DNA from 2 places in the Bradyrhizobium sp. WSM4874 genome. Region 2 is predicted to be linked to the other one. Evidence: predicted binding sites of a transcription regulator. Region 2 holds the regulator's gene; the other holds the start of a gene.
What was found. The regulator LexA, encoded in region 2, represses DNA repair genes until DNA is damaged. The targets are predictions, from matches to a motif close to TGTTCNNNNTGTGTTCNG.

Region 1: a site for LexA is predicted at 2,810-2,827, ahead of AC0L3P_RS34565 (YifB family Mg chelatase-like AAA ATPase). Genes of this name have one in related genera too.

What each region holds. Positions count from the first base shown of each region.
Region 1 covers NZ_JBVVPR010000054.1:29,031-33,494, reverse strand. Annotated here, with positions in the region: gene AC0L3P_RS34585 (CpaD family pilus assembly protein) at 1-230, shown strand, start outside; gene AC0L3P_RS34580 (CpaE/TadZ family protein) at 227-1,516, shown strand; gene AC0L3P_RS34575 (tetratricopeptide repeat protein) at 1,547-2,332, opposite strand; gene AC0L3P_RS34570 (PilZ domain-containing protein) at 2,412-2,657, opposite strand; gene AC0L3P_RS34565 (YifB family Mg chelatase-like AAA ATPase) at 2,886-4,424, shown strand.
Region 2 covers NZ_JBVVPR010000002.1:97,573-102,036, reverse strand. Annotated here, with positions in the region: gene AC0L3P_RS02795 (hypothetical protein) at 1-133, shown strand, start outside; gene AC0L3P_RS02790 (molybdopterin molybdotransferase MoeA) at 361-1,572, shown strand; gene lexA (transcriptional repressor LexA) at 1,749-2,450, shown strand; gene AC0L3P_RS02780 (hypothetical protein) at 2,913-3,347, shown strand; gene AC0L3P_RS02775 (GAF domain-containing protein) at 3,571-4,464, shown strand, end outside.

The DNA of each region.
Region 1 (4,464 bases), on a different contig from region 2:
TCGACCCCGGCTACAACGAGAACCGGCCCTATTTCAATCTCGGCTGTGCCAACCAGCGCAACCTCGCGGCAATGATCGACAATCCGGCCGACCTCGAGCAGCCGCGGTCCGAGACGCCGGCCTATAACGCACGGCGTGACATGGCCTTCGAGCGCTATCGCAAGGGGACGCCGATCGCGACCATGAATCCAGACGCCGACAAGGCCAAACTCAGCGACACAGGCAGATGACACGCGTCCACGACGAAGAAGCGGACGATCCGCAGCACCCCGAGGAACATATTGCGCCGGTTCCTCGCATCTCCGTGCAGGCCTTTTGCGAGACCGAGCAGACGCTCGCCGCGGTGACCGCGGCCGGGCAGGATCGCCGTCTCGCCAAGGCGCATCTCACCGCCAAGGACGGTGGCCTCGCTGCGGCCATCGAAGTCTATGAAACGATGCCGACGCCGAACGTCATCGTGATCGAATCCGACGGCACGCGCGACATCCTCGAGGGCCTCGACGATCTCGCCGGCGTTTGCGATCCCGGCACCCGTGTGGTCGTGATCGGCAATCCCAGCGACACCGCGCCCTATCGCGAGTTGGTCCGCCGCGGCGTCAACGACTATGTGGTGGGACCGGTCGAAACGCTCGACGTCGTCCGCTCGATCTGCAGCCTGTTCTCGGCATCCGAAACCATCATCACTGGCCGCGTCATCGCGGTGGTCGGCGCCAAGGGCGGTGTCGGCGCCTCCACCGTCGCGCACAATGTGGCCTGGACTATCGCCCGCGACCTCGCGCTCGATTCCGTCGTGATCGATCTCGACCTCGCCTTCGGCACCGCGGGTCTCGACTACAACCAGGACCCGGTGCAGGGCATCGCCAATGCGGTGCTGTCGCAGGATCGGCCGGACACGGCCCTGATGGAGCGCCTGCTCTCCAAATGCACCGAGCGTCTCAGCCTCCTTGCTGCGCCCGCCACCCTTGACCGCGTTTACGATTTCGGCGCGGAGGCCTTCGACGCGGTATTCGACACACTGCGCATGACCACGCCCTGCATCGTGCTCGACGTTCCCCACCAATGGTCGGGCTGGACGCGGCGTGCGCTGGTCAACGCGGACGACATCGTGATCGTGGCCGAGCCCGATCTTGCGAACCTGCGCAACACCAGGAACATGCTGAGCGTGTTGAAGGCGGCGCGGCCGAACGACCGGCCACCGCTCTACTGCATCAACCAGGTCGGCATGCCCAAGCGGGCGGAGATCGAGGTCAAGGCATTCGCCAAGACCATGGAGAGCCAGCCAATCGCGGTGATCCCGTTCGATTCGAAGCTGTTCTCGACCGCGGCCAACAACGGCCAGATGATCGCGGAGGTCTCCAAGAGCCACCGCACCACCGAGCTGTTCCAGAACATGGCGAACCGCCTCGCCGGGCGCGGCGAAGTGAAGAAGCCGAAGCGTTCGCTGCTCGGGCTGCTGCTGAAGAGGCTGAAGGGCAGGTCGGGACGCGCGTCAGCCCCGCATCGCAAAGCGTCCTGACCAAGGCGTCCTGACACGCGCGCGGGCGGGTTACTTCTCGGCCCGCTGCTGCTTCTTCACCAGCAACTGCCGCAGCGCCGTGACCTTTGCCGCCGCCTGATCCGGCGGCAGGTCCGCCTTCACCATGGTTTCGGCCTCGGCCTGCTTTCCTTGCAGTCCCAGCACGAGCGCGAGATTGGCGCGCACGCGGGAATCAGCGGGATTGCGCTCGTGCGCCCGGCGCATCGTTTCCTCTGCTCGCGGCAGATTGTTCTGCAGCATGTAGGACAGCCCGAGATTGGACAGCACCGACGGCTCCTCCGGCACGATCTTCAGCGCGGCGGCGTAGTATTGCTGGGCCTCCTCGTTGCGACCGAGCTGATCGAGCGCGGCGCCCTGCGCCGACAGGATATGCCAGTCGGGATCCTCGGGCGAATGCGCCCGACCGAGGACGTCGAACGCCTGCTGGAAACTGCCGCTGTCGGCGAGCGCGCGGCCATAGCCCGCGAGCAGCGCCTTGTTGGTGGAATGGGCGAGCACGGCCTGCTCCAGCACCGCGAGCGCCTGCGCGCGCTGGCCAGTCTGGCGCAACGCCTTGCCGTATTCGAGCGCGACGTTGGGATCGCCAGGCTTGGCGCGATAGCGCTCGCGCAGCGCATCCATGTCCGGCTTTGCTTCCGGCTTGGCGTCGGCCCTGCCGGCCGTGTCCGACTTTCCGCCGAGCGCGCCGGTGATGTCCTCGATGCCGGTAGTCTGACAGCCGCCGAGGGCCAGGATCAGAAGCGCGGAAAACAGATATCTCGCCGGAGGAGAGGCGACAGACAAACGCTTGGACATACTCTGATCACTCGGCGACTGATCAGAGATGCTTACCGATTAACGCTAAAGTCCCGTTAAGGCGGGGCGCTTCCGTAGCTCAGTCGGTGAATTCAGCGCCGAACTCGCAGCCGATGCGCCAGCGCAGGCGGCACTGGCGGGAATAGTCGGGCGCGAAGATGATGGTGAATTGCGGCGGCACTTCCAGAAATTCCGCGACGACTTTCACGCCGCCATCCGAAATATCCGTGATCGTGCAGTCCCGCGGCAGCGAACCCGCGCCAAAATGAATCTTGGCGAGCCGCGTGCACATCCGTCGTTCGCTTCTCCGGCGATTTGCAAGCATTTGAATTGTTCACCCGTTAGACCACGGCCCATCCCGCAGCCCTAGGAGTAGCGGACATTCGTTGGAATGTGCTGAGCGGAGCAGTTTGCATTCGAGGCGTAGTGTCTTCGTCGTGTTTACGATGGGTTAGGGTCTTGCGGCCCCCCTCGACACGTTCCCGTATTGTTCTTGCCAGAAGTGGCCCGCTCTGCTACCCCTAATTGTGCAAAAGGGCAGGCTGGTTCGGGCATGGTTCAGCGGGTTTCTACCGTCGCCTTTGAGGGGATCGAGGCCCGCGCGGTCGACGTGCAGGTGCAGGTCGCGCCGGGTCTGCCGGCTTTCGCGATCGTAGGGCTCCCGGACAAGGCGGTGTCGGAAGCGCGCGAGCGGGTCCGCTCGGCGCTGATCGCCTCGGGGCTGGCGCTGCCGGCGCGGCGGATCACCGTCAATCTCGCGCCCGCCGATCTGCCCAAGGAGGGCAGCCATTATGACCTGCCGATCGCGCTCGGGCTGATGGGGGCGATCGGCGCGATTCCACCGGATGCGCTGACCGGCTTCACCGTTCTGGGCGAGCTTGGCCTCGACGGATCGATTGCGCCCGTGGCCGGCGTTCTTCCCGCCGCGATCGGCGCCAACGTGCGCGAGGAGGGGCTGATCTGTCCGGCGGCTTGCGGCTCGGAAGCGGCGTGGGCGAGCCCGGACATCCAGATCATCGCCGCAAGTTCACTGATCCAGATCGCCAACCATTTCAAGGGAACGCAGGTGCTGTCGCGGCCCGTGCCGAAGGTGCACGAAGCCGCAGCCTCGCCGCTCGACCTGCGCGACATCAAGGGACAGGAGAGCGCCAAGCGGGCGCTGGAGATCGCGGCCGCCGGCGGCCATCACCTGCTCATGATCGGCGCGCCCGGCGCCGGCAAATCGATGCTGGCGGCACGCCTGCCCTCGATCCTGCCGCCGCTGTCACCGGGCGAGTTGCTCGAGGTCTCGATGATCGCCTCTGTTGCCGGCGAGATCGAGGGCGGCGCGCTGACGGCGCGGCGGCCGTTTCGCTCCCCGCATCATTCCGCCAGCATGGCCGCGCTTACCGGCGGCGGCATGCGCGCGCGGCCCGGCGAGATCTCGCTCGCGCATCAGGGTGTGCTGTTCCTCGACGAGCTCCCCGAATTCGATCCGCGCGTGCTGGATTCGCTGCGCCAGCCGCTGGAGAACGGCGAAGTCTCGGTGTCCCGCGCCAATCACCGCGTCACCTATCCCGCACGCTTCATGCTGATCGCGGCGATGAATCCGTGCCGCTGTGGCAATGCGTTCGAGCCCGGCTATGCCTGCAAGCGCGGCCGCATCGATCGCTGCACCGGCGATTACCAGGCCCGCATCTCGGGGCCGCTGATGGACCGCATCGATTTGCGCATCGAGGTTCCCGCCGTGACCGCGGCCGATTTGATCCTGCCGCCGCCGGCGGAGGGCTCTGCCGAAGTCGCCGCGCGCGTGGCCGCCGCGCGCGACATCCAGCTCGCGCGCTACGCTAATGCCGGCCTGCCGAAGGTCCGCACCAATGCCGAAGCCCCGGCCTCGGTGCTGGAGGAGATCGCCAAGCCGGATGCGCAAGGCCAGAAGCTGCTGCGCGACGCCGCCGAGACCATGCGGCTGTCGGCGCGCGGCTATCACCGCGTGCTGCGGGTGGCGCGCACGCTTGCCGATCTCGACGGCGCCGACAGGATCGGCCGGCTGCATCTCGCCGAGGCGCTGTCCTACCGCGCACTCGCAGAGGATGTGCGCCAGTTGGCGTGATCATCCAGCGCATCAACCCGGCGGTAACGAGTTTCCTTTA
Region 2 (4,464 bases):
AACTTCAGATTCGGACCTTTCCGCCAAGCTTGTGAGCAAGGCCGCCGACCTGAAATCCCAAGCCGATCCGCTACCCGACAAGGATCAAGGACCCAAGGCGCCCGACGTAACTCCCGGGCAGGCAGGGAGCTGATCGGTACAGGCCGGGGGGCGCACGTCGTTCTCGTCTTACCATGACCACTCTCCTGCCGATCTGTCAGGTTCTTCGGATCATGCCGCGACGCGCTTGATCCTGCCTTCCGGAACAATGTGAAGCGGCGGGATGACTGCGCTCGCTCAGCCGTTTTTGCCTCTGCGCCCGCGCTCGGCTAGAAGACTTGCGGAACATTCGCCCGAACGTGCCGAGCAGGAGTTTTCGCCGTGGCCTTGATGCCGGTTTCTGACGCGCTTGCCGCGGTGCTGGCGGGTGCAGAGCCGCTGCCCGAAGAAATGATTTCCCTCGACGAGGCCTACCATCGCGTGCTCGCGCGTGACGTCGCGGCGCGACGCACGCAGCCGCCGCAGGCGATGTCCGCGATGGACGGCTACGCGGTGCGCGCGGCCGATGCCGCGACGATCGATTCGGAGCTCACCGTCATCGGCGAAGTCGCGGCAGGCCGACCGTTCGCGGGGACGGTCGGCGCCGGCGAGGCCGTGCGGATCTTCACCGGCGGCGTCGTTCCCGGTGGCGCGGACGCCGTCGTGATCCAGGAGGACACGGTCGCCGCCGGCAAGCGTATCACGATCAAGGAAGCCGCGATCGCCGGACGGCACATCCGTCCCGCCGGCGTCGATTTCCGCGAGGGCGACGTGCTCCTGCGCAAGGGAAGCCGTCTCACCGAGCGCGACCTCGCGCTCGCCGCCGGGATGAACCATCCGCGCCTTGCCGTTTTCAGGCGTCCGAAGGTCGCGATTCTCGCCACCGGCGACGAGCTGGTGATGCCGGGCACCACGCCCGGTCACGGCCAGATCGTCTATTCCAACGGCTACGCCCTGCACGCGCTCGCCCGCAGCGAGGGCGCCGAGACCATCGACCTCGGTATTGCCGCCGACACGCTGGAGGCCACCACCACCGGCATCCGCCGCGCCCGCGAGAGCGGCGCCGACATCCTGATCACGACCGGCGGCGCATCGGTCGGCGACCACGATCTGGTCCAGCAGGCACTGAGGGACGAAGGCATCGCGATGGCGTTCTGGAAAATCGCGATGCGGCCAGGCAAGCCGATGATGCACGGTCGGCTCGGCACAATGGGTGTGATCGGCCTGCCGGGCAATCCCGTGTCGTCCTACGTGTGCGCTTTCCTGTTCCTGGTGCCTCTGATTCGCGCCCTGTCTGGCCGTTCTGTGATTCACCATCGCCGTGAAAGCGCCGTGCTCGGCCGCGACGTCGGCGCCAACGACCAGCGCGAGGACTATCTGCGCGCGCATCTGGAGGAGCGTGACGACGGCACACGCGTCGTTCTTCCCGTCAATCATCAGGACTCTTCGCTGCTTGCGAATCTCGCTGCAGCACAGGTACTTCTCGTGCGCGCTCCGTTCGCGCCGAAGGCCGAAGCTGGCACGGCTTGCGAAGTGCTGCGGCTCCCCGTCTGAGCGCCTCGGCAACGCGCGTTCCGCGAACTTTGCTCTGTTCACGGTAAATTAAGCAGTTGCGGAACATGTATCGAACATATAGTGTCCGTTCATGATTTGTTTCGAGCATGTAGCGGCTTATTGCCGAATTCAGCGTCTCGGAATCGGACGACATCAACCGGGGGACTTTGGTCGAGATGTTAACGCGCAAACAATACGAGCTTCTGCGGTTCATCAGTGAACGTCTGAAGGAAAGCGGCGTGCCGCCCTCCTTCGACGAGATGAAGGATGCGCTCGACCTGCGCTCGAAGTCAGGCATCCATCGCCTGATCACGGCGCTCGAGGAGCGTGGCTTCATCCGACGCCTGCCCAACCGCGCCCGTGCGATTGAAGTCATTAAGCTGCCGGAGCTCCAGGCAGCCGCAGGCAGCCGGCGCGGCTTCACGCCGAGCGTCATCGAGGGCAATCTCGGCAAGGTGCGTGCGAGCTCCAGCCTGTCGGCTGACGAGGGCGAGCGTCCCGTCGCGGTGCCGGTGATGGGCCGCATCGCGGCCGGCACGCCGATCGAGGCGTTGCAGACCCGCAGCCATACCATCAGCGTACCGCCTGACATGCTCGGCTCGGGCGAGCATTACGCGCTCGAAGTGCGCGGCGATTCCATGGTCGAGGCCGGCATTCTTGACGGCGACATGGCACTGATCCAGCGCAACGAGAGCGCCGATACCGGCGACATCGTGGTGGCGCTGATCGACGACGAGGAAGCGACGCTGAAGCGCTTCCGCCGTCGCGGTGCCTCGATCGCGCTCGAGCCCGCCAACGCGGCCTATGAGGTCCGCATCCTGCCGCCCAACCGGGTGAAGATTCAGGGCAAGCTGATCGGGCTTTACCGGAAGTACTGATACCGGAAGTGCTTCATACCGGAAGTGCTTGGCGCCTCGCGCGCTTCCACCGGCATCGCCGGTCAGAGATTGGAGCGGATCATCGTCCGCTCCGGCTGGATAGTCGTTCTGGTTCTGCACAGACTATCCTGCCCCTCCTCCGGCGCTGGCTCCTCGCGACGCCCACGGAAACGGCACCGCTTCAAACAGCACCGCTTCGCGGCTCGAGTGTTCGAGGAAACACCGGCCAGCGATCAAGTTCGACCGTTGCAGACAAGCCGGCAATGTTCGCGCATGCGCCTCCCGAATGCATCGCAACGGGCTTTGTTCCTATTGAATTCGGGAAAGATAATGTGATCGCGGCTTGCAGAAGCCAGCCGCAGATTTGCCCACAACCAAGCAGAGCGTTCGTGCTTCCACTCTGATAGAGGCCTGCGCCTCGATAAGAGACGCGGGTAGCTATCCCAGCATGAGGAGCACCCGATGTGTGACTACAGCCTGCATGCCGTCGCGTCGCGCCCCGCCGAAGTCGGCGAGACGATCGTCACGACAAGCTTCCGCGGCACCTCGACGCGCGGCTTCGCCTCCGCAGCCGATCCGTCTGTTGCCGTCTGCCTGCTGCCAGGGACGGAGCTCGCCTTCGCCGACGACGTCCGTTACGACAATCGCTGGATCTGGACGCGCACCATCAATTCCCGCGTGGGCAAGTTCGGCAAGATCGATCCGCACATTCCCGACCGCCATCATGATGCGATCGAATTCCCGGACGGCAAATATGTGCTGGTGACGCAGCTCGTCGAAGGCCAGCGCGCGACCGTGCTGCAACTGCCGGTAACTCAGTCGGTGGCCGAGCGCGAGCACAAGGCGCAGATCGTCGCCGACCGGCCGCCGACCGTCACGCACCTGCCGATCGGCTGACACAGCCGCCTCCGGCTACGAGGTCGGGGGTCAGGATTGAATTGCCATCGCCGGCCGCGGCCGGCGAGATGGTGTGGCTTGCGTCCGCGAAATCCAATCGGATGGACCAAGCCCTTGCACCTCTCCGCCGCACGAAGTTTGAGCCGCCCTGCCTGAAGTTTGAACGTCCGCTTCGCAGCCAAATGACCGATGCTGTCAGGGCTTGAGACGGCGGACACGCTCGATGAAAACCTTCCTTCGCGTCGTTGAACTCTGGGTGCCCGATCGGACGCGCATGCGGCTGAAGTTTGGCGGCGGCCTCTACGACGAAGGGCTGTCCGCGTTCAAGGCCGTCAGCGAAGAGCTGCACTTCGGGTATGACGAGGGACTTCCGGGCAAGGCCTGGGCCGCGGGCCACCCCGTGATCCTCACCAAATTCGCCAACTCCTATTTCAAACGGACCGATCAGGCGCTCGCGGCCGGCCTCACCTGCGGCGTCGCGGTGCCGGTGTTTGCGGGTGAATTCCTGCAAGCCGTCATGGTGCTGTTCTGCGGCGACGACGAAGCGCATGTCGGGGCGATCGAGCTTTGGCACAACGACCCAGATGCTTCCCACGAGATGGGGCTCGTCGATGGCTATTATGGCACCGCCGACATGTTCGAATTCAACTCCCGCCACACTAAATTTCCTCGCGGCTTTGGCCTGCCTGGCCGCACCTGGAAGGCGGGGCTGCCGCTGATCATCAAGAACCTGCACGACGCCAGGAGTTTTCTGCGCTGGGAGGACGCAGCCAAGGTCGGGATCAATTGCGGCGTCGGCGTGCCCTATCGGACCGGCACGGACCAGACCTGGGTCCTGACATTCCTCTCCGCGCAGGCCACGCCGATTGCGCGACGCTTCGAAATCTGGATCCCGAACGAGACCCACTCGGCACTGGTGTTCCGCGCCGGCGATTGCAGCGCGCAGACCGACCTTGCCGCGCTCTATGCGGAAAAATCCATTGCCAGAGGCGAAGGCAGCATCGGCGGGGCCTGGGCGACCGGCATGCCCGCGCTCAACAATGAGCTCGCGCATGACGGCTCGGTCGCCGGTTTCGAAGCCTGCACAGCCGGACTGAGCCGGATGGTGGCCCTGCCG